3 regions of the Mesorhizobium sp. KR2-14 genome follow, and region 1 is predicted to be linked to each of the others. Evidence: riboswitches for the same ligand, from Rfam matches in the RefSeq annotation. Region 1 holds a riboswitch; each other region holds the start of a gene.
What was found. Region 1 has a riboswitch for cobalamin ahead of ABLE86_RS02240 (DUF1636 family protein). Riboswitches for the same ligand answer to the same signal wherever they lie in the genome.

Region 1 (9,675 bases):
GTCGTGGTCAGTATGTGCATGGCCGCGCGCCTGGGTCAGTTCGCCAGAATGCGCTCGATGGCCTCGCGGTTCAGGCCCTTCAGCCCGATGACGACGAGACGCGAACGACGCTCCTCGGCCGGCGTCCAGGCGCGATCATAATAGTGGTTCACGCGCGGGCCGACGGCCTGCACCAGAAGCCGCATCGGCTTGCCGGCTACATCGACAAAACCCTTCACGCGCAGCACGTTTTCCTGCTCGGCGGCGGCCGCCACGCGGTTTGCCAGTTCCTCGGGGCTGGCGATGGCTGGCAGTTCCACGATGAAGCTGTCAAAATCGTCGTGCTCATGGTCGAGCATGCCGTCATGCAGCGTCTTGCGGTTTTCGATGTCGTCCTCGACGGCAAGGCCGAGGCCGAGCATCACGGACGGATCGACCTTGCCGTGCGCGCTCGGCACCACCTTCACCGCGCGCGCAAGATGCTCGCCGATTGTCGCATGGGCGCGGGCGCTGCCGTCCGCGTCGATCAGGTCGCTCTTGGAAAGGATGATGAGGTCGGCGCAGGCCACCTGGTCCTGAAACACTTCCTCGACCGGATCGTCATGGTCGAGCGTTTCGTCTTCCTCGCGCTGCGCCTGCAGGGCGTCCATGTCGGAGGCAACCTGACCGGCGGCGAGAGCGGCACCGTCCACCACGGCAACGACGCCGTCCACCGTCACGCGGCTCTTCACCGAAGGCCACTGGAAGGCCTGCACCAGCGGCTTGGGCAGCGCCAGGCCCGAGGTCTCGATCAGGATGTGATCCACCTTCGGCTCGCGCGACAGGATTTCATCCAGCGCCGGCACAAAATCGTCGGCCACGGTGCAGCACAGGCAGCCGTTTGCCAGCTCGACGATGTTTTCCTCCGGGCAGGCGTCGATGCCGCAGCTTTTCAGAATCTCGCCGTCCACGCCGACATCGCCGAATTCGTTGACGATCAGCGCCAGGCGCTTGCCATTGGCGTTTTCGAGGATGTTGCGGATCAGCGTGGTTTTGCCGGCGCCGAGAAAGCCGGTGACGACGGTGCAGGGAACGCGGGTCGCGGAGGCGGTCATGGAATGTCCTTCACTATGGCAAGAGGGGGAATGCGGGCGACAAGGCCGCGCTTGAGGCTGTCGGGGCGGCCGCGCCAGGGCAGTATGCCGTCTGTGGCGGTCGCGAAAAGCTTGGCGCCGGCAATCAGGTCCGGGCCGCTTTCAGGCGTCAGGTCGCCAAAGACGTAGCTCCAGCAGCCGTCGCGCAGCAAAGCGGCGCTGAGGCGGCGTTTGCAGTTGCCGAGGCATTCGACCTGCTGGACACGGATGTTTTCGTTGGAAGCGGCGCGCAGCGTGGCCTGCGCCAGAAATTCGCCGGCGCGGGGGCGGACGTCGGAGCCGGTTTCGTCCCGGCAGGAGGAACAGACGATAACGGTGACGTCGGAGACATCCAGATCACGGACATCCTCGGCCAGCGCTGTCGGATCAGCTTCGGTCTTCACTAGAATCATGCTCCTTGCCCAGGACACCCGCCGGGCGGTCGGATTTCGTTTAGACGGCAGGTCTCCTGGCTCGCGCCTCGTCGCCTCGCGCCGCCTTCCCGGAAAAATTCCAGTGGCTGTCGGCTTTGGCTCTTCGCTTACAGTTGCGGGTACAGCTGCGGAATTGGGATTTGTCCCCGCACCGCATTCCCTCTTGGCCCCTCCCTTTGCGGAGAGGGGACCGTCGCGGGCGAATTTAGGCGGGGGCGCGTTGTCCTGTCAACGCGCGGTTACGACGCGAGGATGTCCGTCAGCGCCGGTGCGAGGTCGCCGGCAGGCACGACCTCGATGCGCTCCAACTCCAGCCATTGCGCCATCAGGCGCAGTTCATCGGCCAGGGCTTCGGCGGTGTGGGCGGGCGCGCAGGGTTCGGCATAGGCGGCCTGCACGCGCAGCACGCCGGCGGGCCGGTCGGCCTTGAGGTCGATGCGCGCGGCAATCGTGTCACCGAGCAGGAACGGCAGGACGTAGTAGCCGTATTGCCGCTTGGCGGCCGGCGTGTAGATCTCGATACGATAGCGGAAGCCGAACAGGCGTTCGGCGCGTGAGCGTTCCCACACCACCGGGTCGAACGGGGCCAGCAGCGCGCGGGCTTCCACCTTGCGCGGCATGCGTGCGCCCGTGTGCAGATAGGCCTGCTGGCTCCAGCCCTCCACGCGCACCGGCAGAAGCTCGCCCGATTCGACCAATTCTTGCACGCGGCCCTTCACGTCGGCGGGCGAGAGACGAAAATAGTCGCGCAGGTCGCCCACCGTCGCGATGCCGAGCGCGCGGGCCGAGATGCGCAGCAGTTCGCGATGCGCATCGGCGGCGGTCGGCGTCGGCGCGGAAAAGACCGATGACGGCAGCACGCGTTCCGGCAGGTCGTAGAGGCGCTCGAAGCCGCGGCGCGAGGCGGTGGTGATGCGGCCGGCCCAGAACAGCCATTCGAAGGCGTGCTTCTCGTCGCTCCAGCCCCACCAGCCACCGAATCCCTTTGCGCCGTCGATATCCGAGGCGGCGACGGGGCCGCGGGCGACGACCTCGCTGTAGATGTCATCGATGAGACGCGTGTTCTGTTGCGCCCATTTGGCCAGGCCGGTGTACATCTCTTCGTGGCGCTCGGCGCGCTGCATGCGCCAGCGCAGCAGCGGATAGGTTTCCACGGGCAGGAACGAGGCCTCATGCGCCCAATATTCGAACAGCGAGCGCTTCTTCGAGTTGGCCGCCTTGTCGAGCAGGTCGCGCGGGTAGGGGCCGAGCCGAGAGAACAGCGGCATGTAATGCGCGCGCACGACCACGCTCACGGAATCGATCTGCAGCAGGCCGATGCGCGAAAGCACCTTGTTGAGATGCCTGCGGTCGATGGGGCCGGCGGGGCGGGCATCGGCGAAGCCCTGCGCGGCCAACGCAATGCGCCGCGCCACCTTGAGCGAGATCCTTTCCTTCATGTTCGTTCGCTCCGCGGGGTCCTGTTGCGACTTCCGGTTTGGTCCGGGAATCGGATTGGCACCTCACGCTAGCAATGTTGCAACCCGAATTGTGTCAGGAGGAAAAGTGGAGTAAAAGAGTATAGATATCAAATTCGGGTTCTGAGCCGCCAATCGCGCAAAAGCGATGGACGCAGCCGCCCTTTGGCCAAGGTTTGACTTGCTTCGCCGAAGCGCCTGCGCTAACCCTCGCCGCGTTGCAGCATGGGTTTTCGGCGCCATCTGACCTGCGCATGTGTCGCGGTCCTGAGGCTCGATTCAGTGCTATAATTTGGTCGGTTGGCCGCCAACGGAAAGTCGGAGCATGAGTGGGCTATTAAGTTCATATCTTCCCATTGTCATTTTCATCGGTGTTGCCCTGGTGATCGGTCTCGCGCTGATCGCCGCGCCATTCATTATTGCCTACCGCAATCCGGACCCGGAGAAGCTGTCGGCATATGAGTGCGGCTTCAACTCCTTCGATGACGCACGGATGAAGTTCGACATCCGCTACTATCTGGTGGCGATCCTGTTCATCATCTTCGACCTCGAGGTGGCGTTCCTGTTCCCATGGGCCGTGTCGTTCGGCGAGATCGGCATGCTGGGCTTCTGGTCGATGATGGTCTTCCTGGCGGTGCTCACGATCGGCTTTATCTACGAATGGAAGAAGGGAGCGCTGGAATGGGATTGAATCAGGCATCCCCCACGCTTGTCGCGGCCAAGCCCAAGGGCATTATCGATCCGAATACGGGCAAGCTGATCGGCGCTGACGATCCGTTCGTGGCCGACATCAATAACGAGCTTTCCGACAAGGGCTTTCTGGTCACCTCTTCCGAGGCGCTGATCACCTGGGCGCGCACCGGCTCGCTGATGTGGATGACGTTCGGCCTTGCCTGTTGCGCGGTGGAGATGATGCACATCTCGATGCCGCGCTACGACGCCGAGCGCTTTGGCATCGCGCCGCGCGCTTCCCCGCGCCAGTCGGACGTGATGATCGTGGCGGGCACGCTGACCAACAAGATGGCGCCTGCGCTGCGCAAGGTCTACGACCAGATGCCGGAGCCCCGCTACGTCATCTCCATGGGCTCCTGCGCCAATGGCGGCGGCTACTACCACTATTCCTATTCGGTGGTGCGCGGCTGCGACCGCGTGGTGCCGGTGGATATCTATGTGCCCGGCTGCCCGCCCACGGCGGAAGCCCTGCTTTACGGCATTCTTCTCCTGCAGAAGAAGATCCGCCGCACCGGCACGATCGAACGGTGATTTTCCATGAGTGAAGCCCTCAAGGACCTTGCGGTCTATCTGGCCGAGAAGCTCGGTGCCCGGATCGGTGAGACGGTTCTGGCCTATGGCGAGCTGACCATCTCTGTCGCGCCGGAAGACATCGTCGCCGTTGCCGGCTTTCTGCGCGACGACGTGCAGTGCCAGTTCGTCTCGATGATCGACATTTGCGGTGTTGACCACCTGGCGCGCGAAAAGCGCTTCGACGTGGTCTATCACCTGCTGTCGCCGCGCCAGAACCTGCGCATCCGCCTGAAGGTGCAGACCGACGACGAGACCCCGGTGCCGTCGCTGACCGGCATCTATCCCGGCGCCGACTGGTTCGAGCGCGAAGCCTACGACATGTATGGCATTCTGTTCTCGGGTCACCCCGATCTGCGCCGCCTGCTGACCGACTATGGCTTCGAAGGCTATCCGCTTCGCAAGGACTTCCCTCTGACCGGCTTCGTGGAGGTTCGCTACGACGATGCGGCCAAGCGCGTCGTTTACGAGCCTGTCGAACTCAGGCAGGAATTCCGCAATTTCGATTTTCTCTCGCCGTGGGAAGGGACCGACTACGTCCTGCCGGGCGACGAGAAGGCCAAGGGAAATTGAGGCGCCAGAATGGCTGAAACCTCCGTCCGCAATTTCAACATCAACTTCGGCCCGCAGCATCCGGCCGCGCATGGCGTGCTGCGCCTGGTGCTCGAGCTCGACGGTGAAGTGGTCGAGCGCGTCGATCCGCATATCGGCCTGCTGCACCGCGGCACCGAGAAGTTGATGGAGCACAAGACCTATCTGCAGGCTCTGCCCTATCTCGACCGCCTCGACTACGTGGCGCCGATGAACCAGGAGCACGCCTTCGCACTCGCGGTCGAGCGTCTGCTCGGCATCACGGTGCCGAAGCGCGGCAAGCTGATCCGCGTGCTCTATTCCGAGATCGGCCGCATCCTCAACCACCTGCTCAACGTCACCACGCAGGCGATGGACGTTGGCGCGCTCACCCCGCCGCTCTGGGGCTTCGAGGAGCGCGAGAAGCTGATGGTCTTCTACGAGCGTGCTTCCGGTGCGCGCATGCACTCGGCCTATTTCCGGCCCGGCGGCGTCCACCAGGACCTGCCCGAGAAGCTGGTCGAAGACATCGGCAAGTGGTGCGATCCGTTCATGAAGACGCTCGACGCGCTCGATGAGCTGCTGACGGAGAACCGTATCTTCAAGCAGCGCAACGCCGACATCGGCGCGGTGTCGCTGGAAGACGCATGGGCCTGGGGCTTCTCCGGCGTGATGGTGCGGGGCTCGGGCGCCGCCTGGGACCTGCGCAAGAGCCAGCCCTACGAGTGCTATTCCGAAATGGAATTCGACATTCCGGTCGGCAAGCACGGCGACTGCTACGACCGCTATCTCATCCGCATGGAAGAGATGCGCCAGTCGGTTCGCATCATGCGCCAGTGTGTTGAGCGCCTGCTGAGCACAGAGAAGGTCGGGCCGGTCTCCAACACCGATGGCAAGGTCGTGCCGCCGAAGCGCGGCGAGATGAAGCGCTCGATGGAAGCGCTGATCCATCATTTCAAGCTCTATACCGAGGGCTACCACGTGCCGGCCGGCGAGGTTTATGCCGCCGTCGAGGCGCCCAAGGGCGAGTTCGGCGTCTATCTCGTCTCGGACGGCTCCAACAAGCCTTATCGCTGCAAGCTCAGGGCCCCTGGCTTCGCACACCTGCAGGCGATGGACTTCCTGTGTCGCGGCCACATGCTGGCCGACGTCACCGCCGTCCTCGGCTCCCTCGACATCGTCTTTGGTGAGGTTGACCGCTAATATGTCCGTTCGTCGTCTCGCAGATGCCAGCGTCCAACCCGCGTCCTTCGCTTTCAACAGCGAAATGGCCGCGCAGGCCAAGACCTGGATCCAGAAGTACCCGAAAGGCCGCGAGCAGTCGGCCGTCATTCCGCTGCTGATGCTGGCGCAGGAACAGGAAGGCTGGGTAACCCGCGCCGCGATCGAATACGTGGCCGAGATGCTCGACATGCCGCTGATCCGCGTGCTCGAGGTCGCCACCTTCTACACGCAGTTCCAGCTCAAGCCGGTTGGCACCCGCGCGCACATCCAGGTCTGCGGCACCACGCCGTGCATGCTGCGTGGCTCGGAAGCGCTGATGGATGTGTGCCGCTCCAAGATTCACCACGACCAACTCCACCTCAACGAGGCCGGCACGCTGTCCTGGGAAGAGGTGGAATGCCAGGGCGCATGCGTGAACGCGCCCATGGTCATGATCTTCAAGGATGCCTATGAGGACCTGACGCCCGAACGGCTGGCCGAGATCATAGACCTGTTCGAGGCAGGCAAGGGCGACACCGTTCAGCCCGGTCCGCAGAATGGGCGCTTCTATTCGGCTCCGGCTTCGGGCCAGACCACCCTTCAGGACGAGAAAGCCGTCCTGAAGTCGACGCGCGACGGCAAGAAGCCGGTCTGAGGGACGAGAAATGCTTCAGGACAAGGACCGTATCTTCACCAACATCTATGGCCGCTTCGACAAGTCGTTGAAGGGGGCCATGGCGCGCGGCTGCTGGGATGGCACGGCGGGCATCATCGAAAAGGGCCGCGACTGGATCATCAACGAGATGAAGGCGTCGGGTCTGCGCGGCCGTGGCGGCGCGGGCTTCCCGACCGGTCTCAAGTGGTCGTTCATGCCCAAGCAGAGCGACGACCGTCCCTCCTATCTCGTTGTCAATGCCGACGAATCCGAGCCGGGCACCTGCAAGGACCGCGACATCCTGCGCCATGACCCGCATACGCTGGTCGAGGGCTGCCTGATCGCCGGCTTCGCCATGAATGCCGTCGCGGCCTACATCTATGTGCGCGGCGAGTTCATGCGCGAGCGTGAAGCGCTGCAGCGCGCCATCGACGAGGCCTATGCCGCCAAGTTGATCGGCAAGGGCAACAAGAACGGCTACGACTTCGACATCTACGTCCACCACGGCGCCGGCGCCTATATCTGCGGCGAGGAAACCGCGCTCCTGGAGAGCTTGGAAGGCAAGAAGGGCCAGCCGCGCCTGAAGCCGCCGTTCCCGGCCAATGTCGGCCTCTACGGCTGCCCGACCACGGTCAACAACGTCGAGTCGATCGCGGTTGCCCCGACCATCCTGCGTCGCGGCGCTGCCTGGTTCTCGTCGTTCGGCCGCCCGAACAACGCCGGCACCAAGCTGTTCTGCATCTCCGGCCACGTCAACAATCCGTGCACGGTCGAAGAGGCCATGTCGATCCCGTTCCGCGAACTGATCGAGAAGCACTGCGGCGGCATTCGCGGCGGCTGGGACAACCTGCTGGCGGTCATTCCGGGCGGCTCTTCGGTGCCGCTGGTGCCGGCCGAGCAGATCATGGACTGCCCGATGGATTTCGACGCCCTGCGGGACCTCAAGTCGGGTCTGGGCACTGCTGCCGTTATCGTCATGGACAAGTCCACCGACATCGTGAAGGCGATCGCGCGGCTTTCCTACTTCTACAAGCACGAAAGCTGCGGCCAGTGCACGCCGTGCCGCGAGGGCACCGGCTGGATGTGGCGTGTGATGGAGCGTCTGGTGCGCGGCGAAGCGCAGAAGCGCGAGATCGACATGCTGCTCGACGTGACCAAGCAGGTGGAAGGCCACACGATCTGCGCCCTTGGCGACGCTGCGGCGTGGCCGATCCAGGGCCTGATCCGGCACTTCCGTCCGGAGATCGAGCGGCGCATCGACGAGTTCACCCGCAATGCCCATCGCGCCGAGCCGGCGCTGGTGGCAGCGGAGTAAGGACGAAGGAAAACGCCGCGCAGGGAGCCGTGCCTGCACTGTCCGTCAACGGCGCCGGCGCGGCATCTGCGGCGACGGTTGAGAAGAAGCATTGAATTGGGTCGGCCGGGGTTCGGCAAGAACATCCGGCCAAGGAATTGCGGATACACCGCAGGGGTTTGAAGCGTATGGCTAAACTCAAGGTCGACGGCATCGAGATCGAGGTTCCCGATCACTACACGCTCTTGCAGGCGGCTGAAGAGGCCGGCGCGGAAGTGCCGCGCTTCTGCTTCCATGAGCGTCTGTCGATCGCCGGCAACTGCCGCATGTGCCTGGTCGAGGTGAAGGGCGGGCCGCCGAAGCCAGCGGCTTCCTGCGCCATGGGCGTGCGCGACCTGCGCCCCGGCCCCAACGGCGAACTTCCCGAGGTGTTCACCAATACGCCGATGGTCAAGAAGGCCCGCGAAGGCGTGATGGAGTTCCTGCTGATCAATCATCCGCTCGACTGCCCGATCTGCGACCAGGGCGGCGAGTGCGACCTGCAGGACCAGGCCATGGCCTATGGCGTGGACTCCTCGCGCTACAAGGAAAACAAGCGCGCGGTCGAGGACAAATATATCGGCCCGCTGGTCAAGACGATCATGACGCGCTGCATCCACTGCACGCGTTGCGTCCGCTTCACCACCGAAGTGGCCGGCATTTCCGAGCTTGGCCTGATCGGCCGCGGCGAGGATGCCGAAATCACCACCTATCTCGAGCAGGCGATGACCTCCGAGTTGCAGGGCAACGTGATCGACCTGTGCCCGGTCGGCGCGCTGACCTCGCGCCCCTATGCGTTCCAGGCGCGTCCGTGGGAGCTGACCAAGACCGAATCCATCGACGTGATGGACGCCGTCGGCTCGGCCATCCGCGTCGACAGCCGCGGTCGCGAGGTGATGCGCATCATGCCGCGCGTCAACGACCAGGTGAATGAGGAGTGGATCTCCGACAAGACCCGCTTCATCTGGGACGGCCTCCGCACGCAGCGCCTCGACCGGCCCTATGTGCGCCGCAACGGGCGCCTGAGCCAGGCGACCTGGGCGGAAGCATTCGCCGCCATCAAGGACGCCGTTGCGAAGACCTCCGCCGACCGCATCGGCGCGATCGCCGGCGATCTCGCCGCGGTTGAGGAAATGTATGCGATGAAGCAGCTCATGGCTTCGCTCGGCTCGGCCAATATCGACTGCCGCCAGGATGGCGCCGCGCTCGATCCGGTGCTCGGCCGCGCCAGCTACATCTTCAACCCGACCATCGAGGGCATCGAGCACGCGGATGCGGTGCTGATCATCGGCTCCAACCCGCGCTTCGAGGCATCGGTGCTGAACACGCGCATCCGCAAGCGCTGGCGCATGGGCGACCTGCCAGTCGGCGTGGTCGGCGACATGGGCGACTTGCGCTATGAATACGAGATGCTCGGCGCTGGTCCCGAGACGCTCAAGGAACTGGCCGACGGCAAGGGCAACTTCTTCTCCGTGCTGAAGAAGGCGCAGCGCCCGCTGATCATCGTGGGGCAGGGGGCTCTGGCGCGCGAAGACGGCGTTGCCGTTCTCGGCCTTGCTGCCAAGCTGGCGACCGCCGTTGGCGCCGTCAGCGACGAGTGGAACGGTTTTGCCGTGCTACACACGGCTGC
Region 2 (9,675 bases), on a different contig from region 1:
CCGCGTTGGCTTCGAGGAACGGCTTCAGCGACGGCGAGCCCGATTCCTCCTCGCCCTCGAACAGGATGCTGACCTTGCAGGGCAGCTTGCCGTGCACCTGCTTGTAGGCGCGGCATGCCTCGACGAAGAGCATCAGCTGGCCCTTGTCGTCGGAGGAGCCGCGGCCGGTGATGACCTTGCGGCCCGGGCTGAGCTCTTTCAGTTTCGGATCGAACGGATCGTCTTCCCACAGGTTGAGGGGATCGACCGGCTGTACGTCGTAGTGGCCGTAGAACAGCACATGCGGCGCATCTGCCGACGGGCCTTCGTGGTGGGCGACCACCATCGGATGGCCGGGGGTGTCGCGCACGCTCGCTTCGAAGCCGATCGACTTCAGGTCCGCCACCAGCCACTCGGCCGCCTTGCGGCAATCCGCGGCGAAAGCCGGATCAGTGGAGATCGACCGGATGCGGAGCAGTTCGTACAAGCGCTCCAGGCTCTGGTCGAGATTGGCGTCGATTTGATCGAGAACGGGTGCAATGGCGAGCATTCTTCATGGCCTTTCGATTCTGCGGAGGCCACCCTAGAGCAACGCACCTGCTGATGGAAAGCCCGTTGGCAACCCATGATCGCCGTGATCGTGGCGCTCCATATCGGAGGCCAAAAAAATGCCGCCGTGGTGGAGGGGAACCACGGCGGCGACTTCAAAAAAGGGTGCGGCAGCCCGGAGAGGGGGGATTAGGCTGCCGCAACGTCCGGTCCAGGCGGGGGACGGGCCTTATCCGGACTCGGCTAAGATTGCCGATGACCGGTATTTGGAGCGCTCAAGATGGCAATTCAAGGGCGCCCACATTACACTTTCGTAACATAACCGTGATCGCCAAAACGCCGTCAGGAAACGGCAGGACGCAGTGCCTTTCCCGAGCTTTGCAATGGACAGTTCACGACCTCCACGATAGGGCTAGCCCATGAAAAAAGGCGATCACCTCTTCCTCATCGACGGCTCCGGATACATCTTCCGCGCCTATCACGCGCTGCCTCCGCTGACGCGCAAGTCGGACAGCCTTCCGGTCGGTGCGGTTTCCGGCTTCTGCAACATGCTGTGGAAGCTGATGAAAGACGCCCGCGACACCGAAGCGGGCACTGTGCCCACGCATTTCGCTGTGATCTTCGACCATTCGTCGAAGACGTTCCGCAATGACGTCTACGAGCACTACAAGGCCAACCGCTCGGCGCCGCCGGAGGACCTCGTTCCGCAATTCGGCCTGATCCGCCAGGCAACGCGAGCCTTCGACGTGCCGTGCCTGGAAATGCAGGGCTATGAAGCCGACGACCTCATCGCGACCTATGCGCGGCTCGCCTGCGAGGCCGGCGGCGATACCACCATCGTTTCGTCCGACAAGGACCTGATGCAGCTCGTCGGGCCGTCGGTCGCCATGTACGACCCGATGAAGGACCGCCATATCGGCGTGCCCGAGGTCGTCGAGAAATGGGGCGTGCCGCCCGAGAAGATGATCGACCTGCAGGCGCTGACCGGCGACTCGGTCGACAACGTGCCCGGGGTGCCGGGCATCGGCCCGAAAACCGCCGCGCAACTGCTGGAGCAGTTCGGCGACCTCGATACGCTGCTGGCCCGCGCCGGCGAGATCAAGCAGGACAAGCGTCGCCAGTCGATCATCGAGAACGCCGACAAGGCGCGCATCTCGCGCGAACTGGTCAAGCTCAGGAACGACGTGCCGGTGAAGGAAGAGCTGAGCGAATTTCTGCTCCAGCCGCCGAACGGCCCCAAGCTGATCTCCTTCCTCAAGGCGATGGAGTTTTCGTCGCTGACCCGCCGCGTGGCCGAAGCCACCGGCGCCGAGCCTTCCGAAATCGAGCCGGCGCGTGTGGTCGTGCAATGGGGGAAGGAGGCGCATGGGCCGGACCTGGATCTCGGCCTCGCGCCTGTTTCCACCACCGCGCCTGCCGCCGAAGCGGGCGCCGCGGCGACAGCACCTTCCCCGGAAGCGGCTGCGGGGCGCGCGGAAGCGCTTTCTCCTGCAGCCCTTGCCGAGGCGCGCGCCCATGCTGCAGTCGCCGAAAAGATAAATCCCGACGCCTATGCCTGCATACGCGATCTGCAGACCCTGGCGGACTGGGCGGCGGAGGCCACTGTGGCCGGCGTGGTGGCCTTCAACACCGAGACGACGTCGCTCGACCCGATGCTTGCCGAACTGTGCGGGCTTTCACTCGCCACGCGCTCCGGCCGCGCCGCCTATGTGCCGCTCAACCACAAGAACGGCCAGGGCGACCTGCTCGGCGGCGGCCTGGTCGACAACCAGATCGACATCCGCGACGCATTGGCGCTCGTCAAGCCGCTGCTGGAGAACCCGGCCGTCCTGAAGATCGGCCATGACCTGAAATACGACCTCGTCGTAATGAACCGGCACGGCATCGACATCGCGCCCTATGACGACACGATGCTGATTTCCTACGCGCTCGAAGCCGGCGCAGGCGGCCATGGCATGGACGCGCTTGCCGAACGCTGGCTGGGCCACAAGACCATTCCCCACAAGGAAGTGGCCGGCAGCGGCAGGTCGATGACGTCCTTCGATCTCGTCGACATCGAAAAGGCCACCCGCTACGGCGGCGAGCATGCCGACGTGACCCTGCGCCTCTGGCGCGTGCTGAAACCGCGCCTGGCGGCAAAGGGCGTGGTCTCGGTCTACGAGCGGCTGGAGCGACCTCTGGTGCCGGTGCTGGCGCAGATGGAGCAGCGAGGCATTTCCGTCGATCGCCAGATCCTGAGCCGGCTTTCGGGCGAACTGGCACAGGGCGCGGCGGCGCTGGAGGACGAAATCTACCGCCTCGCCGGCGAGAAGCTGAACATCGGCTCGCCCAAGCAGCTTGGCGACATCCTGTTCGGCAAGATGGGCCTGCCCGGCGGTTCCAAGACCAAGACCGGCCAGTGGTCGACCTCGGCGCAGGTTCTGGAAGACCTGGCTGCCGCGGGCCACGAGCTGCCGCGCAAGATCGTCGACTGGCGCCAGCTTACCAAGCTGAAATCGACCTACACCGACGCCTTGCCGGGATACATCCACCCCGAGACCAAGCGCGTGCACACTTCCTACGCGCTGGCCGCCACCACCACCGGCCGGCTGTCGTCGTCCGAGCCCAACCTGCAGAACATTCCGATCCGCACGGCCGAAGGGCGGCGGATCCGCACCGCTTTCATTGCCGACAAGGGCAACAAGCTGGTGTCGGCCGACTACAGCCAGATCGAGCTGCGGGTGCTTGCACACGTCGCCGAAATTCCGCAGCTCAGGCAGGCCTTTTCCGACGGCATCGACATCCACGCCATGACCGCGTCGGAAATGTTCGGCGTACCGGTGGCCGGAATGCCGCCAGAGGTGCGCCGCCGCGCCAAGGCGATCAATTTCGGCATCATCTATGGCATCTCGGCCTTCGGCCTTGCCAACCAGCTTTCGATCCCGCGCGAGGAAGCCGGCGAGTACATCAAGCGCTATTTCGAGCGTTTCCCGGGCATTCGCGACTATATGGAGAGCACCAAGGCATTCGCCCGCGACAAGGGCTATGTCGAGACCATCTTCGGGCGGCGGGCGCATTATCCGGAGATCCGCGCGTCCAACCCGCAGATCCGTTCCTTCAACGAGCGCGCGGCGATCAACGCGCCGATCCAGGGATCGGCCGCCGACATCATCCGTCGCGCCATGGTGCGGATGGAAACGGCGCTTCCGGAAGCCGGCCTCGGCGCCCGCATGCTGCTGCAGGTGCATGACGAGCTGATCTTCGAGGTGCCGGAGGCCGAGGTCGAGGCGACGCTGCCGGTGGTGCGCACCGTAATGGAGAGCGCGGCCATGCCGGCCGTGGCGCTTAAGGTACCGCTGCAGGTCGAGGCCCGGGCCGCAAACAACTGGGACGAGGCGCACTGAGCCTCGTCATCTCAACGGCCCCGTGAATCGTCAGCCCCCGCCGGTTGCCATGCCCGGCGGCGGCTCGCGTCACCTCGCGGCCATGTCCAGAGGCACGACCAGCATGCCACCGGCGGCCTCTGAGAGATGGGCTTCGACGCCGTAAACCGCGCGCAGGCGCTCCCGCGTCAACACCTCCCCGGGCGTTCCATCAGCAATGATGGCGCCTTTGTTGAGCAGGATCAGGCGCGTGCACCAGCGCGCAGCGAGGCTGAGATCGTGCAGCGACGCGACCACCCCGCGCCCTTCCCCGGCAAGCTCGGCAAACAGCCGCATCGATGCAATCTGGTGCGAGGGGTCGAGCCCTGCCGTCGGCTCGTCGGCAAGCAGGAGCGGCGCATCCTGCGCCAGCGCCCTCGCGATCAGCACCCGCGCCTTCTCGCCGCCCGAAAGCTCGGTCGCCGTGCGATGGCGAAACGCTTCCAGTTCCATGCGCCGGATCGCTTCTTCGATCTGCGCCCTGTCGGTGGCGTCGAGGCCGGCAAAGGCCGGCCGGTGTGGCGCCCTGCCGAGCGAAACCACGGTCTCGACGGAAACGGGCCAGCCGATCTCGCGCTCCTGCGGCAGATAGGCGATGCGGCGCGCCCGCTCCCGCGCGGTCATCGCGGCGACATCTTGCCCGGCGATGGTGACTTTCCCCTGCGCGGCGATGAGCCCGAGGGCCGCCCGAAGCAGCGTGGACTTGCCCGCACCGTTGGGGCCGATCAGCCCGACGAACTCGCCTTCGCCGACGTGGAAGGAAATGCCGTTCAGCACCGTTCTGCGCCCAAGCGAAGCGTGCAGGTTTTCCACCGACAGCAGGCTCACAACAGGGTCCTCCGCGTGCGGTAGACGAGCCAGAGGAAGAACGGCGCGCCGACAATTGCGGTAAGCACGCCGAGCTTCAGGTCCTTTTCCGGCGTGATGACACGCACCAGGATATCGGCGGCGAGCAGCACGCACGCGCCGCCCAGCGCGCTCGCGGGCAAGAGGTGCGACGGTCGCGCCCCTACCAGCGGCCGCAACAAATGCGGCACGACGAGGCCGACGAAGCCGATGGCGCCGGCCACGGCGGTGGCCGCCCCCACGGAAGCGGCCGTGCCCAGCACGGCCAGCAACTGCACCCGGCGCAGATTGACCCCCATGCTGGCGGCGGCGTCTCTGCCGAGCGTCAGCGTATCGAGCGAGCGCCCAACGCTTGCCAGCATCGCCCAGCCGGCCAGCATGAAGGGCCCGGCGAGCCAGACATGCGTCATCGAACGGTCGGCGAGCGAGCCCAGCATCCAGAACATGATTTCGACCGCGGCGAAGGGATTGGGTGACAGGTTGAGCGCCAGCGAGGTCATGGAAGCGGCAAAGCTCGACACTGCCACGCCGGCGAGGATGACCGTCAACGCGCTGCCGCGCATGCCGGCCATGGCTTGCACCACCACGACCGCGACCACCGCGCCGGCCAAGGCGGCCAGCGGCAGGCCGAGCGGGAAGACGGCGGAGAAGCCGGTATAGATCGCGATCACCGCGCCCAGCGAAGCCGAAGCGCTGACGCCGAGCAGCGCGGGCTCCGCCAGCGGATTGCGCAGATAGCCCTGCAGAACCGCACCGGAGAGACCGAGCGTGGCGCCGATCATCAGGCCGAGGAGCGCGCGTGGCAGGCGGATTTCCTGCATGATCAGCGCCATCGGCTCGGCCTTGTCGGAAAACAGCGCAGCAATGCTTTCGCCGAAGCCGATTGCCGCCGGGCCGACCGTGAGCGAGAGGCCAAACAGCAGCAGCACGGTTACGCCTAGCAGGAAGAGAAGCAGCCGAAAGCGCGCGGTCTCGCTCATCTGACCTCCTCAACGGTCCGCGCCGCTTCCCTCATGATGCGCACTGCTTCCAGCGTGAAGGGCGCCCCGCAGATCGTGTATTTGGCCGGGACGTTGACTGCCTTCTTTCCAGCCGTCACCGCCTTGAAGGCGGGGTGGACATAGCCCTGCCCCGCCAGCGCCGGCGCGCCGTATTGCTCCCGGCTGGTGAAAACCAGGTCCGGATTCTCGAGTGCCAGCAACTCCAGCGGCAGCTTGGTGGTGCCGGCCAGGCCCAGCCTGTCGGCAATGTTCCGGAGGCCCGCCGCCCTCACCGTTTCATCCACCAGCGTGCCGGCACCGGAGGTGTAGCCGTCGGTGTAGTAGAGCGCGATCGAGCGGTTTGATGCAGGCTGCGCGCGGAGGCGCGCCAGCTCCGCATCCATGCCGGAAACCAGCGCCGCGGCCTTTTCCTGTTGCCCCAGCATCTCGCCCATGCGGGCGATTTGCGTGCGAATGTCCTCAAAGGAGTCTGCCGGTGCGAACTCCTCCACGCGCAGTCCGAGCCGGCGCAACAGATCGACAGTCGTCCGGGTGGTGTAGGTGCCCGCCACAATGAGGTCCGGCGACATCAGGAAGATTTCCTCGGCCAGGCCGTGATTGACCACATAGCTCGCGGCCGCATCGGCCAGCACCGATGCGGTCGGATCCGTCGCCAGATTGGACACCGAATAGAGCTGCCCCTCGCCCGCAATCAGCATGGCGAGCTGGTCGGTACAGACATTCAGCGACACGACACGATGGGGCGGCTGCGCTGCGAAGACCGGCGCGGAGACCGCTGATGCGATGGCAATTGCCACGGCCACGGCGATCACCCGCAGTGAAGGTCCCGCCCCGGTCATCGCTCTCCGCCTTGTCCCTTCAGCCAGTCCCATCGCATGCCTTCAAACGAGAGCCCGTTGTGCCGGGCCAGCTTCAAACTCAGAAGTTTCGAGTGAAGCTCAACCCGATTGTACGCCCCGGCGCGAGATATCCCTGAGAATATGGCGGAACACCATCTGCGGCGGTCAAATATTGCTCGTCGAAGACGTTCTCGACGGACAGCTTGAGCTGGGATTGGGAATCCAGAGAGTAGAGCGCCGTGAAGTCCACCGTCACATAGTCCGCCAGCTTCCCCGTGTTTGCGGCATCGGCGTAGCGCGCCGCGCCATAGAGCAGCCTGGCCGAAAGGTTGAGCGCTTCCGTCGGGCTGTAGTTCAGCTCGGCGGTAGCCTTGAAGAGGTCGCGGTAGGGAAGATAGTTGCCGGTGTCCTGGTTCAGCGGCTGGCGGATGTCGAGTGTCGTCTTGCCGCTCCATTCCTCGCTGAACTGGTGGGCCAGCGCCGCCTCGAACCCGGTGATGCGGGCGCGGGCAACGTTCTCGGGCGTATAGCTCGGCGCAAAGGAGGCGATCGCGTCGGTCACCCAGGTCTGGTAAAAGGCGAGGTCCAGACTGGTGCCGGCGGACGCCTGCCAGTTCAGCCCGACCTCATAGGAGCGCGACTTCTCCGGCTTCAGGTTCGGATTGGAAAAGCCCGGATAGTACAGCTCGTTGAAGGTCGGCGCCCGGAAGCCGGTGGCAAAGGATGCACGCAGCACCAGATCGGCCAGCACGTCGTAGCTCGCACCCACATTGTAGGTCGTCGCGCCGCCAAATTGTTCGTTGTGGTCGTAGCGAATGCCGCTGTCGACGCGAAGCGCCTCGTATTCCAGCGAATATTGGCTGAACACCGCGGCAAGCGTGCGCGAAGTGACGGCGTAGTCGATCGTGGAATCGACGTGCTCGCGATAGGCCTCGATGCCGCCGGCCAGGATATGCGCCACGCTGCCGGTCTGGAAACCTTTCTCCGTCGAGGCGAATATGCCGTGGCGCTGCGTGTCGTACTTGGTGCCGCCGGCCACTCCCTTGCGGAAATTGGTCGAGTAGTCGAGCCCCGAGCTTGCTTCGACGGTCGAGGTCCAGTCGTCCGCGTGCAGGATCTGCGCGCCGAGCTTTCCGGCGAAGGTGCTGGCATCAACCTCGTTGTCGAAGGGATAGGCGCTGTCATACTGGCTGCGGCCAGCTGCAAAAAGGCCATCGGCGTAGAGCCTGCCCCAATCGAAATCCTTCGACAGCGACAGGTTCAACGAGCCTTGGAGAAAGCCTTCGTCGCCCGGTTCGTGGTCCCAGGCGAGCGGCGTGGTGAAGTCGTAGCCGCGGGTGCCGAGAATACTGCCGCCGACCGAGTAGTCCATCCCGTTGGAGGTACGTCCTTGAGCGGAGCCGGAAACGTAGCCGCCCCAGGGGTGGGTGATGCCGGTCGTCACGCTGGCGCAGGCATCGCGGCCATCGGCGCAGGGGCCGCCCTGCCTGGTGATGATGTTGACGACGCCGCCCATGGCGTCGGCGCCATATTGCGCCGAATGCGCCCCCTTGGCCACTTCGATGCGCTCGATGGCGCTCAGCGGAATGTTGAAGATCGAGGCGGTTCCGGTCGTGGCCGCGCTTGCCCGCACGCCGTTGATGAGAACCAGCGTCTGGCTGGCCGACATGCCACGCATGTGGATATTGGCCGCGGCTCCCTGACCGCCATAGGAGACGATGGACACGCCGGTGTGGGCCCTCAACAGCGACGGCAGGTCCGGCGCGGCAGATTGCTCGATCTCCTTGGCATCGATCACGGTGACGGAAGACGTCGAACCCGCCAGCGAGCTTTCTCGCCTCAGCGGCGTGGTCACGACGACCCGCTCCAGAAGCGTGGTGTCATCATCGACCTGCTCGGCCGATGCGGTCTGGGGGAACACGATTGCCGCACAGCCGGTTGCGGCGAGCGCAAGAACACTTGCGCGCAAATTCAGTCTCTTCATTCAGCACTCCATTCGGCCTGCAAGCGGGGTTCCGCATGCAAGCTCCAGAGCCGCCGATCGGAGATGTCCGGGACTGTGTCCGTCAGAATCGTCCGGGCGCGCGGCAACACTTTTTTCAAATGTCACCGCCACGGACGACCGCGCCTGAACACACCCCGTATTCAAGCATGGGTGACCGGAAAAGGCAGGTCTCCTGACTTCCGGGTCAACGCTTCGCCTTCGCCTTCCCAATCGCGCGGTGCGCTCTTAGTGGCTTGGTTGAAGGAAAGCTCGCCGGTTACAGTTGCGGGGGCAGTCTCGGCTTCGACCCGAAGGTCTCACCGTGTTCCCTTTTCATCCGCCGCGAAGCGGAACCAATTCCGAATCGATTGGTAGCCACGCGCGCCCGGAAGGTCAACCAGCACGAGGTGCAGATCGGGCGCGGGGAAGAGTTCGTCGCTTCCTGGCCGGTGTGGCACGCGGCCGCATCACCTGAGGCGAGCGCGCCGGCCTATGCGGCCAACGCCGCGCATTTGGCGCAGGTGCCGCGAAATTCGATGACAGCCCTCTTCGCCGCAAAGCCGGTCGAACCGATCCAGGCGTCGAGCTGCTCGCCGATGACCTCGTCCGAAAACTCCGAGACCTGGCCGCACTTGTCGCAGATTGCGAAAGCAATCAGCCGGTGGCTGTGATCGTGCGGCTCGGAACAGGCAACAAAGGCATTCATGCTCTCCAGCCGGTGGACGAAGCCGGCATTCATCAGACCTTCGAGCGCGCGATAGACCTGCAGCGGCGCACGAAAACCCTGCTCCCGCAACTGGTCGAGCAGCATGTAGGCGCTGAGCGGCCCGCTCGCAGCCTCGAGTTTCTCGAGCACGCGAAGCTGGTTCTTCGTCAGCTTTTCCCTTGCCGCCATGATGCTGCTCGCCCTTCCTAAACCCTGCAATTCTGAAACTTGGCCCGAATTGCCGGGTTTGTCACCTTCGAGAGCTCACATAGCGATTGGCCGGGCAAAATGCCACTGCCGGGACCCGGCAGTGGCATTGGTAATGGCCGCCCCAGCCAATTCCGTCAGAGTTTGGTCCAGGCCGCGTTCT
Region 3 (9,675 bases), on a different contig from region 1:
GGCGGAGATGATGATCAGGTCCGGCGCGAAATTGTCGAGCGCCGGCAGCACGCGCGCCCGGAACGCTTCGCGGAACAGGTCGCTGCCGCTCTCCGGCGACAGCGGCGCGTTGACGATGTTGCCCGCGCCGGTCTCGTCCTTGGCGCCGGTGCCCGGATAGAGCGGCATCTGGTGGGTGGAGCAGAACAGCACGCTCGGGTCGTCCCAGAAGATGTCCTGCGTGCCGTTGCCGTGGTGCACGTCCCAGTCGACGATGGCCACGCGCTCGGCGCCATATTTGCGCTGCGCGTAGCGGGCCGCGATCGCTGCGTTGTTGAACAGGCAGAACCCCATCGCGGTCGTCTTCTCGGCATGGTGACCCGGCGGGCGCGCCGCCACGAACACGTTGTCAGCCTTGCCGGTGAACACGTCGTCCACCGCCGCATTGGCCGCGCCGATCGCCGTCAGCGCCGCCTGCCAGCTCTTGGGGCTCACGGTGGTGTCGGCATCGATGCCCACGAGCCCCTCCTCGGGGATCGCCGCGCGAATCCGGTCCACGAAGCTCTCGGGATGGGCGAACAGGATCGTCGCCTCGTCTCCCTCCGGCGCCTCGACGCGCACGAGGTCCGCAAACGCATCATCCTCCAGCACGCGCGCAATCGCGCGCAGCCGGTCCGGGCGCTCCGGGTGCCCCGGCGGCGTCAGGTGCTCAAGATAGATCGGGTGCGAATAAAGGCGCGTTGTCATGCCAGGCAGTTTATCAGCAAAGGCGCCCGTCGCCACGCACTACCTGCCGAAGCCTGGGGAAAATCGTCTTTTCTCGCAAACCCCGTGTCGCCGATTGAGGATGCATCGCGCCCCGTTCCGCGATAGTGTCGCGCTGCTGCAAGGTGCCCGCCTTAGAGCATGATCCCGAAAAGTTGCAGACTTTTCGGACAAGGTCATGCTCCAGAAACCTGGAGAAAGATGGCGTCTCAAGGAGAAGCCATCGCGCTCTAGGGCGGGAGAATCGGGAACGCGGTGCAAATCCGCGGCGTGCCCAACGCTGTAAGGGGGATCGCATTGGCAAGTGCCACTGTTCTGCGGAACGGGAAGGCGCCGATGGCGGGACGAACCCGAGCCAGAAGACCGGCCAGGCAGAAATAGTCGTCCGCTTGGTCAGGCGGAACGATGCCGAGCCTGTTCGCAAGGGGAAACGCGATGCCGGCAAGCAGCCATCCTATGCCCGAAAACGCCTTCGGAGACGCGGCGCGCGAGGCAGTCTACCGCGCAATCTTCACGCGCCGCGACGTGCGCAGTCATTTTGCGCCCGAGCCGCTCGATGACGCCGTTCTGGCGCGCCTCTTGCTGGCCGCCCATCACGCGCCGTCGGTCGGCTTCATGCAGCCGTGGAATTTTATCGTCATCCGCGACATGGAGCGACGCGAGCGCGTGCGCGACCTGTTCCTGGCCGCCCGCGCGCAGGAACTGCCTGCCATCGCCGCCGAGCGGCAAGCGCTCTACCGCAAGCTGAAGCTCGAAGGCATCTGCGAAAGCGCGCTGAACCTCTGCATCACCTGCGACCGGCGGCGTTCGGAAACCTCGCCCCTCGGCCGCTGGCACAACCCGCAGATGGACCTCTACAGCACCGTCTGTGCTGTCCAAAATCTCTGGCTCGCCGCGCGGGCGGAAGGGGTGGGCATCGGCTGGGTCAGCATCCTCAACGAGCACGCATTGAAGGGCCTGCTCGACATTCCCGACCACGTCGCGCCGGTCGCCTATCTGTGCGTAGGTCGCGTCTCGCAGTTCGCGCCGAAACCAGACCTTGAGGCAAATGGCTGGGGCAGCCGCCTGCCCCTGCACGAGTTGATCATGAGCGAGGCCTTCGGCGGCGCCGGAGAAACCGCGCTCAAGGAGACGGTGACCCGAGAAGCCCGGTCCTGTCGTGCCTAACCCGGCTGTCCGGCCGGCTGCCACGCCGACCCGCCGGGCGCGCCCAGCGCCTTGTCCTTCAGCTCGCGGAACTTGCCCGATGCCTCGGCCAGCCGGCGATCCCAGTCGGCGTTGGGCGTCTGCCCCTCAATGGCCTTGAAATAGACCTGCATCAGCGAAGCGATGGCGAAGGGCTCGATCAGCGCGCCCTTCACCGCCCAGGCAAACACGATCGCCAGAACGAAGGCCCAGCCCGCCAGTTGCCCGGGCATCACGTAGAGGATGGCGGCCGCGGGCGTCAGCATCATCAGGAAGATGACGAAGGTCAGGCCCCACATGATGATCGCCAGCCACACCGCGTTCTTGACCAGTGTCCTGGCGTTCTGTGCGTAGAGGACAACGCCCTGGCGGGCGGTCTCGTAAGGGCTGTGGCTGTCGATGCGGATATTGTAGGCGAGAATGATCTCATCGACATAGGTCAGCGACAGGCGAATGACCGTGTTGATGAACTTCACCAGCCCGTCGAGCCCCGGGATGGGAAGGAAGGACGCTATGCCGCCGATCAGGCCGGTGATGGCGGCGATGGCGCCCTTCACCAGTTGGTCGAGAACAAAGAGAATGTTCGCCTCGGCAAATCGCGCCGTCACCACTTCCCGCGCATAAGAGATCTGGCCCTGGCCGCCCGGCACGTCGTGGCCGTCAAGCAGCCGGACCATGACCGCGATGTGGCCGGCCTTGACGATGTAGAGGATGTATTCGCGGATCCAGTAGACGATCAGCGACACCGCGCCGAAACCCAGGATCCCGCCCCACAGCGAAAGGGTGACCGGCCCGTCCTCGCCGCCGAAGATGTGGCCTGCGCCATAGCCGACGCCCGCTCCGGCGCCGGTCGCAAGCACATACGCTGCGGTGATTGCAAAAAACACGATCATGCGAAAGACGATGAAGGGCCATGTCTTCACCATCATCGACAGCGTCTTGCCGATATCGAAGTCCCACATGTAACATCCCCCCAGAACAGGCGAATTGAGCATGTCCTGAGGGGAGATATTGTCAAGCGTCTGCCGCACAACAGCGGCGATTCTCGCTAAAGAATTTCTGTCTTGGCGATCTTGATGCCGAAACCTTCGAGGCCGACATAGTGGCGCTCGCGCGAGGCGATCAGGTTGATCGAGGAAATGCCGAGGTCGCGCAGGATCTGCGCACCCAGGCCGATCTCGCGCCACTCGCTCTCGCGCTTGCGGGCTTCGGCATGCGCCTCCGCCTCGTTGTGCACCGGGCGGTTGCGGTCCTGGTGGGCGACGCCCACCGATCCCTCGCGCAAATAGACGATGACGCCGCGCTTGCATTCGCCCATCGACTTCATGATCGACTGCAGGTCATGTCCGGTGCCGAACACGTCGTCCACCACGTTTTCCGAATGAAGCCTGACCGGCACTTCCTCGCCGTCGCGAATGTCGCCGAACACGATCGCCAGGTGGTGCATCACGTCCCAGGGCAGCGTGTAGGTATAGGCCTTGGCCTTGCCGCCGGGCGTTTCGATATCCGAGCACTCGACACGCTCCACCAGCTTTTCTTGGCGCTGGCGATAGGCGATGAGGTCGGCCACCGACACCTGCTTCAAGCCGTTGGCCTCGGCGAAGGCCGCCACCTGCGGCCCGCGCATCACCGTGCCATCGTCGTTGACCAGTTCCGAGATGACTCCCACCGGCGGCAGGCCGGCCAGCTTGCACAGGTCCACGGCCGCCTCGGTATGGCCCGAGCGCATCAGCACACCGCCCTCGCGCGCCACCAGCGGGAAGATGTGGCCAGGACGCACGAAATCGGCGGGACCGGCATTGTCGTTGGCCAGGTTGCGCACTGTCAGCGTGCGGTCGTCGGCCGAGATGCCGGTGGTGGTGCCATGCTTGAAGTCGACGCTGACGGTGAAGGCGGTGGTGTGGGCCGAATCGTTTTCGGCCACCATCGGCGCAAGGTTCAGCCGGCGGGCGTCCTCGCGCGTCATCGGCGTGCAGACGATGCCGGAGGTGTGGCGCACGATGAAAGCCATCTTCTCGGCGGTACAATGCACGGCTGCGACGATCAGGTCGCCCTCGTTCTCGCGTCCGTCGTCATCCATCACGACGACGATTTCGCCACGTTCGAAGGCCCGAAGCGCCTCGACGACTTTTTTCTGATCGTAGGACATGGTGCTCACTTTGTTCGCAAGGGAGTAAGGGAGTAGGGCAGTATGTTATTCCCCTACTCCCTTACTCCCCTAAATTCTTCCCGTCTGGCCGCGATGCCGCAGGTAGTGATCGGCGATGGCGCAGGCAACCATGGCCTCGCCGATCGGTACGGCGCGTATGCCCACGCAAGGGTCGTGGCGGCCCTTGGTCATCACGTCGACGTCCTTGCCGTCGACATCGATGGACTTGCGCGGCGTCAGGATCGACGACGTCGGCTTGACGGCAAAGCGCGCCACGATTTCCTGCCCCGTCGAGATACCGCCAAGTATACCCCCGGCGTGGTTTGACAGGAACACCGGCTTGCCATCGTTGCCTATGCGGATCTCGTCGGCATTCTCTTCGCCGGTGATGCGCGCGGCCTCGAAGCCATTGCCGATCTCCACCCCCTTCACCGCATTAATGGACATGAGATTCGAGGCGATGTCCTGGTCAAGCTTGGCATAGACCGGCGCGCCGAGACCGGCGGGCACGCCCTCGGCCACGATCTCGATGACGGCGCCCACCGAGGAGCCGGCCTTGCGGATGCCGTCGAGATATTCGGCGAATACCGGCACCGAATCCGGATCCGGCGTGAAGAACGGGTTTTCCGCATCCTCAACGAAATTCCAGTTCCAGCGGCTGCGGTCGATGTCCTTCACGCCGATAGAGACCAGCGCACCGCGCACAACCATGCCCGGCACCACCTTGCGTGCCAGCGCGCCGGCAGCCACGCGCGCAGCGGTTTCGCGAGCGGAAGAACGCCCGCCGCCGCGATGGTCGCGCAGGCCGTATTTGACGTGATAGGTGTAGTCGGCATGGCCGGGCCGGTACTGCCGCGCAATCTCGCCATAGTCCTTCGAGCGCTGGTCGACGTTTTCAATCATCATCGACACCGGCGTGCCGGTGGTGATCATCGTCTCGCCGTCCTCGTCCAGCACAAAGCCCGACAGCACCTGCACCTCGTCGGGCTCGCGGCGCTGGGTCACGAACCGCGATTTGCCTGGGCGGCGCCGGTCGAGTTCGGCCTGGATTTCGGCGCGCGTGAAGCGAATGCCAGGCGGGCAGCCATCGACCACGCAGCCCAAGGCCGCGCCGTGGCTTTCGCCCCAGGTGGTGACACGGAACAGATGTCCGAAAGTGTTGTGCGACATGATACTCAGCCCTGCCCGGTCTCGCCGGCTCTGGGCTGCGTTCTATTGGCGTTTTCGGCAGGGGTCAAACCATGATCCGACCTGTTGCCCAGTTGTCTCGCGCGAGCCGAACGGCGGCAGGTGCCCGGTTTTCCTGTGATTTCGGCAACATCTTGAAAACATAAAGTGAAACTGCCGCGTTCTAGTTTTGACACATTCCCCGTGTTACTGGTTTCTACCCGCGCGCAATCGCGAGCCGTCGCCCGTCGACGCCAAGGATAAACAAAAACGAGGATGGACCATGCGTAGCCTGATCGGCGCTCTTGCCGCTGTCATGATGATTTCCAGCGCCGCCTTCGCTGCCGAGGCGGAAGGCAAGATCAAGGTGATCGACCGCGAAAAGCTGACCATCACGCTCGACAACGGCAAGTCCTACAAGCTGCCCGGCGAATTCGACGTCGATGCGCTTCAGGAGGGCATGGACGTCCTGCTCGCCTACGATCAGGTCAACGGCGTCAACATGATCACCGACATGGAGCTGCCGGAATAGCTTTCCGGCGCAGTGACGGCCGCCACGAGTTTCGCGGCCTGCGTACAAGCGCCCAGACCTCAGAGCCAGTCCAGCCTGCCGTTTTCAAACCGCAGCACACGGTCCTGCGGAATTTCCAGCGCCGCCGCCAGGTTGGCGGGTATCGACTGCGCCAGCCGGAAGATGACGCGCAGCACGCCGCCATGGGTCACGCAGACCGTGGGGTGCTTCAGCTCCTCGAACCAGGGCCTTATGCGGCCGAGCAGCATCTCATAGCTCTCGGCGTCCTCGCCCGGCGGCACGAAGCTCCATTTGTCGCGCGAACGCTCCTCCTTGCAGCCGGGGTAGCGTTCTTCGAGCTCCGGGAAGGTAAAGCCCTGCCAGTCGCCAAAATTCACCTCCACCAGCCGCGGATCGGTGCGATAGCCGTGTGAGGCAAGCCCCATGGCCGTGCGTGCACGCTCCATGGTTTCGCGCGTGCGCCGCATCGGGCTGGCGACGAAGTCGAATTGGTGCGGCTCGGCAATCAGTTCGGCCAGGCGCTGGCCATTGCGGTCGGCCTGGGCGCGGCCGACCTCGGTGATGTCGGTGTCGGCCTGCCCCTGCAAGCGCTCTTCGGCATTCCAGGCTGTCTGGCCGTGGCGCACGAAATAGACAAGCGGAAACATGACGCCCCGCACGCCTCCCGAAAGCTGCGGACGTCAGTCCTTGATGGTGGAAATGTCCGGGGCGTCCACGGCCTTCATGCCGACGACGTGGTAGCCCGAATCGACGTGGTGCACCTCGCCGGTCACGCCGCGCGACAGGTCGGACAGGAAGTAGAGGCCGGAATCGCCCACTTCCTCCGGGGTCACGGTGCGCTTCAGCGGCGCGTTGTACTCGTTCCACTTCAGGATGTAGCGGAAGTCGCCGATGCCGGAAGCCGCCAGCGTCTTGATCGGGCCGGCCGAAATCGCGTTGACCCGGATGCCCTTGCCGCCGAGGTCGACGGCCAGATAGCGCACGCTGGCCTCGAGTGCGGCCTTGGCCACGCCCATGACGTTGTAGTGCGGCATCACCTTCTCGGCGCCGTAATAGGTCAGCGTCAGCAGCGAACCGCCATCGGTCATCAGCGCCTCGGCGCGCTTGGCAATGGTGGTGAAGGAATAGACCGAGATATCCATCGTGCGCAGGAAGTTGTCGCGCGAGGTCTCGACATAGCGCCCGTCCAGTTCCTCCTTGTCGGAGAAGGCGATGGCATGAACTACGAAGTCCAGCTTGCCCCACTTCTTGGCAACGCCCTCGAAGACGGCGTCCAGGCTCTCCGGATCGGTCACGTCGCAGTGGCCAGCCAAATGGGCGCGCTCGCCCAGTTCGGCAACCAGCGGCTCGACGCGCTTCCGGAAGGCCTCGCCCTGATAGGTCAGCGCCAGTTCGGCGCCCTGATCGGCGCAGGCCTTGGCAATCCCCCAGGCAATCGACCGGTTGTTGGCCACGCCAAGGATAAGGCCGCGCTTTCCGGCCATCAGGCCCTGTCCAACCGCCATGTGATCCACTCTCCGCATTCTCTACAACCAGGAACAGCCCCTATCGCACAGCCACAAGGCGCCTTCAAGCGCCCTGCGCATGTAAGTCATCGACCTAACGGAGCGAAAACCGCAAGCTAAAGCGCTTTAAATGCTCTGGCGCTTCTTCATAAGGGCTTCCAGTTCGGCATCGCCGCCTTCCGGCAGCATGACGCGGACATGGACATAGAGATCGGCGTGGCCGCCGGTCTTCTGGGTAAGGCCGCGCCCCCTGAGGCGCAGCATCTTGTCGGAACTGGACCATGCCGGCACGGTCACCGCCAGCCGTCCGGTCGGCGTCTCGACCGCAAGCTTGGCGCCCAGCACCGCGTCGCGCAGCGGCACGGGAAGGTCGACATGCAGGTCGCGCCCCTCCACGCGGTAGCGCGGGTGCTTCTTGAAGCGTATCTTCACCAGCGCATCGCCCGGGCCGCCGATGCCAGGCTCGCCCTGGCCCTTCAGGCGGATGGTCTGGCCGTCCTCGACATAATGCGGCAGCTTGACCGCAAGCTTGCGGCCGTCGGGAAACAGCGCCGCGACCTTCTCAGCCCCCGCCACCTCCTCGATGCTGACGTCGAGCGTGGCATTGAGATCGGCGCCGGGAGGGGCCCGGTGCGCGGTGCCGCCCGCCCCGCGCTGCGAGAATGCCTGGCCGAACAGTTCGCTGAAAATGTCGCTGTCGCTGTCGAACGGGCTGCCGCCATGGCCGCCGCTGCGAAACTCGAAACGCGAGCCGCCCGGCCCCTGGCTCTGGCGCCGAAAGCCCGCAAAGGGGTCGCCGCCCGGTTGGCCCTCAAAACCGTGGAATTTCGGCTTGCCCTCGGCATCGATCTCGCCGCGGTCGTAGGCCCCGCGGCTCTTTTCGTCGCCGAGAATTTCATATGCCTGGTTGGCGGCGGCAAAACGGTCCTTCGCCTTGGGATCATTCGGATTCTGGTCCGGATGATGCTTCTTGGCGAGTTTCCGGTACGCCGACTTTATCTCCTTGGCTGACGCGTTCTTGGAAACGCCCAGCACTTCATAGGGATCACGCATGCCTTCTGCCTGCCGGAATAAAAATGAATTAGAACTTGCTCACTATATGCTCCTCGCTAGGAACAAATTCCAGAGGTGGTGAAGCGCAGTCTTCGCTCTGCGAGCGCTTGCGCGCTCAGGAAGCCGGCTGGAAGTTCATCATGCGCCAGGTGCCTGAGCCGGCCATGCAGGCCTCGCCATGATAGAGCCCGACGCCGTCATAGCTCTCGCGCGATGTGGTGAATTTCCGGCATAGTGCGCCATTGTCGCGGCTTTCCACCAGGCGGGTGATGGCCCCGCGTGAGCCCGTGTCGGCATTGGCCCAGGCCAGGGCGCCGCTCAGCCCTTCCATGTCGGCCGCGGAAACGGCGTTGCGGATGGTGGTTTCGTCCGAAATCTGTTCGGCATCGGCCGCCTGCGCGGCCGGAGAGACCGTGCCGGTCACCAGCGTGCGGTCCACCTCCGCCTTCTCCAGGCTGAAGCCGCCAGCCGCACAGGCGCAAAGCGGGAGAACGGCCGCCAGCGTCATCGCTTTCAGGCAACCAGACCAGGCACGTACCGACACACCACCTCTCAATTCTTGCACACCGCGCGACAGTGGCTCTTCGCGACCGTCGCATCGATCGGAAAATATGCCGGGACCGCATTAACAAGCGGTTTACCTGATTTGCAACGAAAGCAACACTTTGGAAAAACGGGCGTTTACCAGCCAGCGGCCGCCGACAAGAGGCCAATGAGAAGGCCCGCCCCGAAGGCCGGGGCGGGCTCTGGCGCAGCGATTGCCTGGGGTCGCTGTGCCAGCAGGAAGGAATGGCTCAAAAAGCCTCAGTCGTCATTGCCCCCTTGACCGTGACCATGCCCATGCTTGTGCTTGCGGTGATGGTCCTTGTCGCCATGGTGGTGTTTGCCGTGGTCCTTATCCCCGTGATGGTGGTTGCCCGACGACCCATTGTGATTGCCGTTGTTGTTCCTGTTGTTCGAACCGGTGTTGTGGTTGCCGTTGTTGTTGCCATTGTTCGAACCGGCATTGTGATTGCCGTTGTTGTTGCCATTGCCCGAACCGGTGTTGTTGTTCCCGTTCCCGTTGCCGTTGTTCGACCCCTTATTGTTGTTACCGTTATTATTGCCGTTATTAGAGCCGGTATTGTTGTTGCCGTTGTTATTGCCGTTGTTCGAGCCGGTGTTGTCGTTACCGTTGTTGTTACCGTTGTTCGAGCCAGCGTTGTTATTGCCATTGTTGTTGCCATTGTCCGACCCGCCTGTGGAGGGGCCGGCCGCCGCAAAAGCCGTCATGGCGAGCACTGCCGTTGCGGCGATAAGCAGCTTTTTCATTTTGAATTCCTTTCGTGGACATGACCATT

Region 2: linked by a shared signal. The riboswitch ahead of ABLE86_RS15455 (TonB-dependent receptor) and the one ahead of ABLE86_RS02240 (DUF1636 family protein) in region 1 are both predicted to bind cobalamin.
Region 3: linked by a shared signal. The riboswitch ahead of bluB (5,6-dimethylbenzimidazole synthase) and the one ahead of ABLE86_RS02240 (DUF1636 family protein) in region 1 are both predicted to bind cobalamin.

What each region holds. Positions count from the first base shown of each region.
Region 1 covers NZ_JBDZDR010000001.1:472,627-482,301, reverse strand. The annotation lists gene cobN (cobaltochelatase subunit CobN) at 1-20, opposite strand, end outside; gene cobW (cobalamin biosynthesis protein CobW) at 36-1,073, opposite strand; gene ABLE86_RS02240 (DUF1636 family protein) at 1,070-1,468, opposite strand; cobalamin riboswitch at 1,533-1,735, opposite strand; gene ABLE86_RS02235 (winged helix-turn-helix domain-containing protein) at 1,765-2,964, opposite strand; gene ABLE86_RS02230 (NADH-quinone oxidoreductase subunit A) at 3,308-3,673, shown strand; gene ABLE86_RS02225 (NADH-quinone oxidoreductase subunit B family protein) at 3,664-4,245, shown strand; gene ABLE86_RS02220 (NADH-quinone oxidoreductase subunit C) at 4,252-4,857, shown strand; gene ABLE86_RS02215 (NADH-quinone oxidoreductase subunit D) at 4,867-6,057, shown strand; partial or broken gene nuoE (NADH-quinone oxidoreductase subunit NuoE) at 6,059-6,694, shown strand; gene nuoF (NADH-quinone oxidoreductase subunit NuoF) at 6,723-8,027, shown strand; gene nuoG (NADH-quinone oxidoreductase subunit NuoG) at 8,195-9,675, shown strand, end outside.
Region 2 covers NZ_JBDZDR010000005.1:236,663-246,337, reverse strand. The annotation lists gene ABLE86_RS15480 (dipeptidase) at 1-529, opposite strand, end outside; gene polA (DNA polymerase I) at 948-3,911, shown strand; gene ABLE86_RS15470 (ABC transporter ATP-binding protein) at 3,981-4,757, opposite strand; gene ABLE86_RS15465 (iron ABC transporter permease) at 4,754-5,755, opposite strand; gene ABLE86_RS15460 (ABC transporter substrate-binding protein) at 5,752-6,615, opposite strand; gene ABLE86_RS15455 (TonB-dependent receptor) at 6,695-8,599, opposite strand; cobalamin riboswitch at 8,765-8,972, opposite strand; gene ABLE86_RS15450 (Fur family transcriptional regulator) at 9,090-9,494, opposite strand; gene ABLE86_RS15445 (Gfo/Idh/MocA family oxidoreductase) at 9,650-9,675, opposite strand, start outside.
Region 3 covers NZ_JBDZDR010000002.1:476,164-485,838, reverse strand. The annotation lists gene ABLE86_RS06850 (histone deacetylase family protein) at 1-726, opposite strand, end outside; cobalamin riboswitch at 951-1,131, shown strand; gene bluB (5,6-dimethylbenzimidazole synthase) at 1,180-1,911, shown strand; gene ABLE86_RS06840 (hypothetical protein) at 1,908-2,891, opposite strand; gene ribB (3,4-dihydroxy-2-butanone-4-phosphate synthase) at 2,978-4,078, opposite strand; gene aroC (chorismate synthase) at 4,148-5,248, opposite strand; gene ABLE86_RS06825 (DUF1344 domain-containing protein) at 5,529-5,777, shown strand; gene ABLE86_RS06820 (histidine phosphatase family protein) at 5,837-6,424, opposite strand; gene fabI (enoyl-ACP reductase FabI) at 6,458-7,282, opposite strand; gene ABLE86_RS06810 (DnaJ C-terminal domain-containing protein) at 7,409-8,335, opposite strand; gene ABLE86_RS06805 (RT0821/Lpp0805 family surface protein) at 8,451-8,843, opposite strand; gene ABLE86_RS06800 (hypothetical protein) at 9,140-9,646, opposite strand.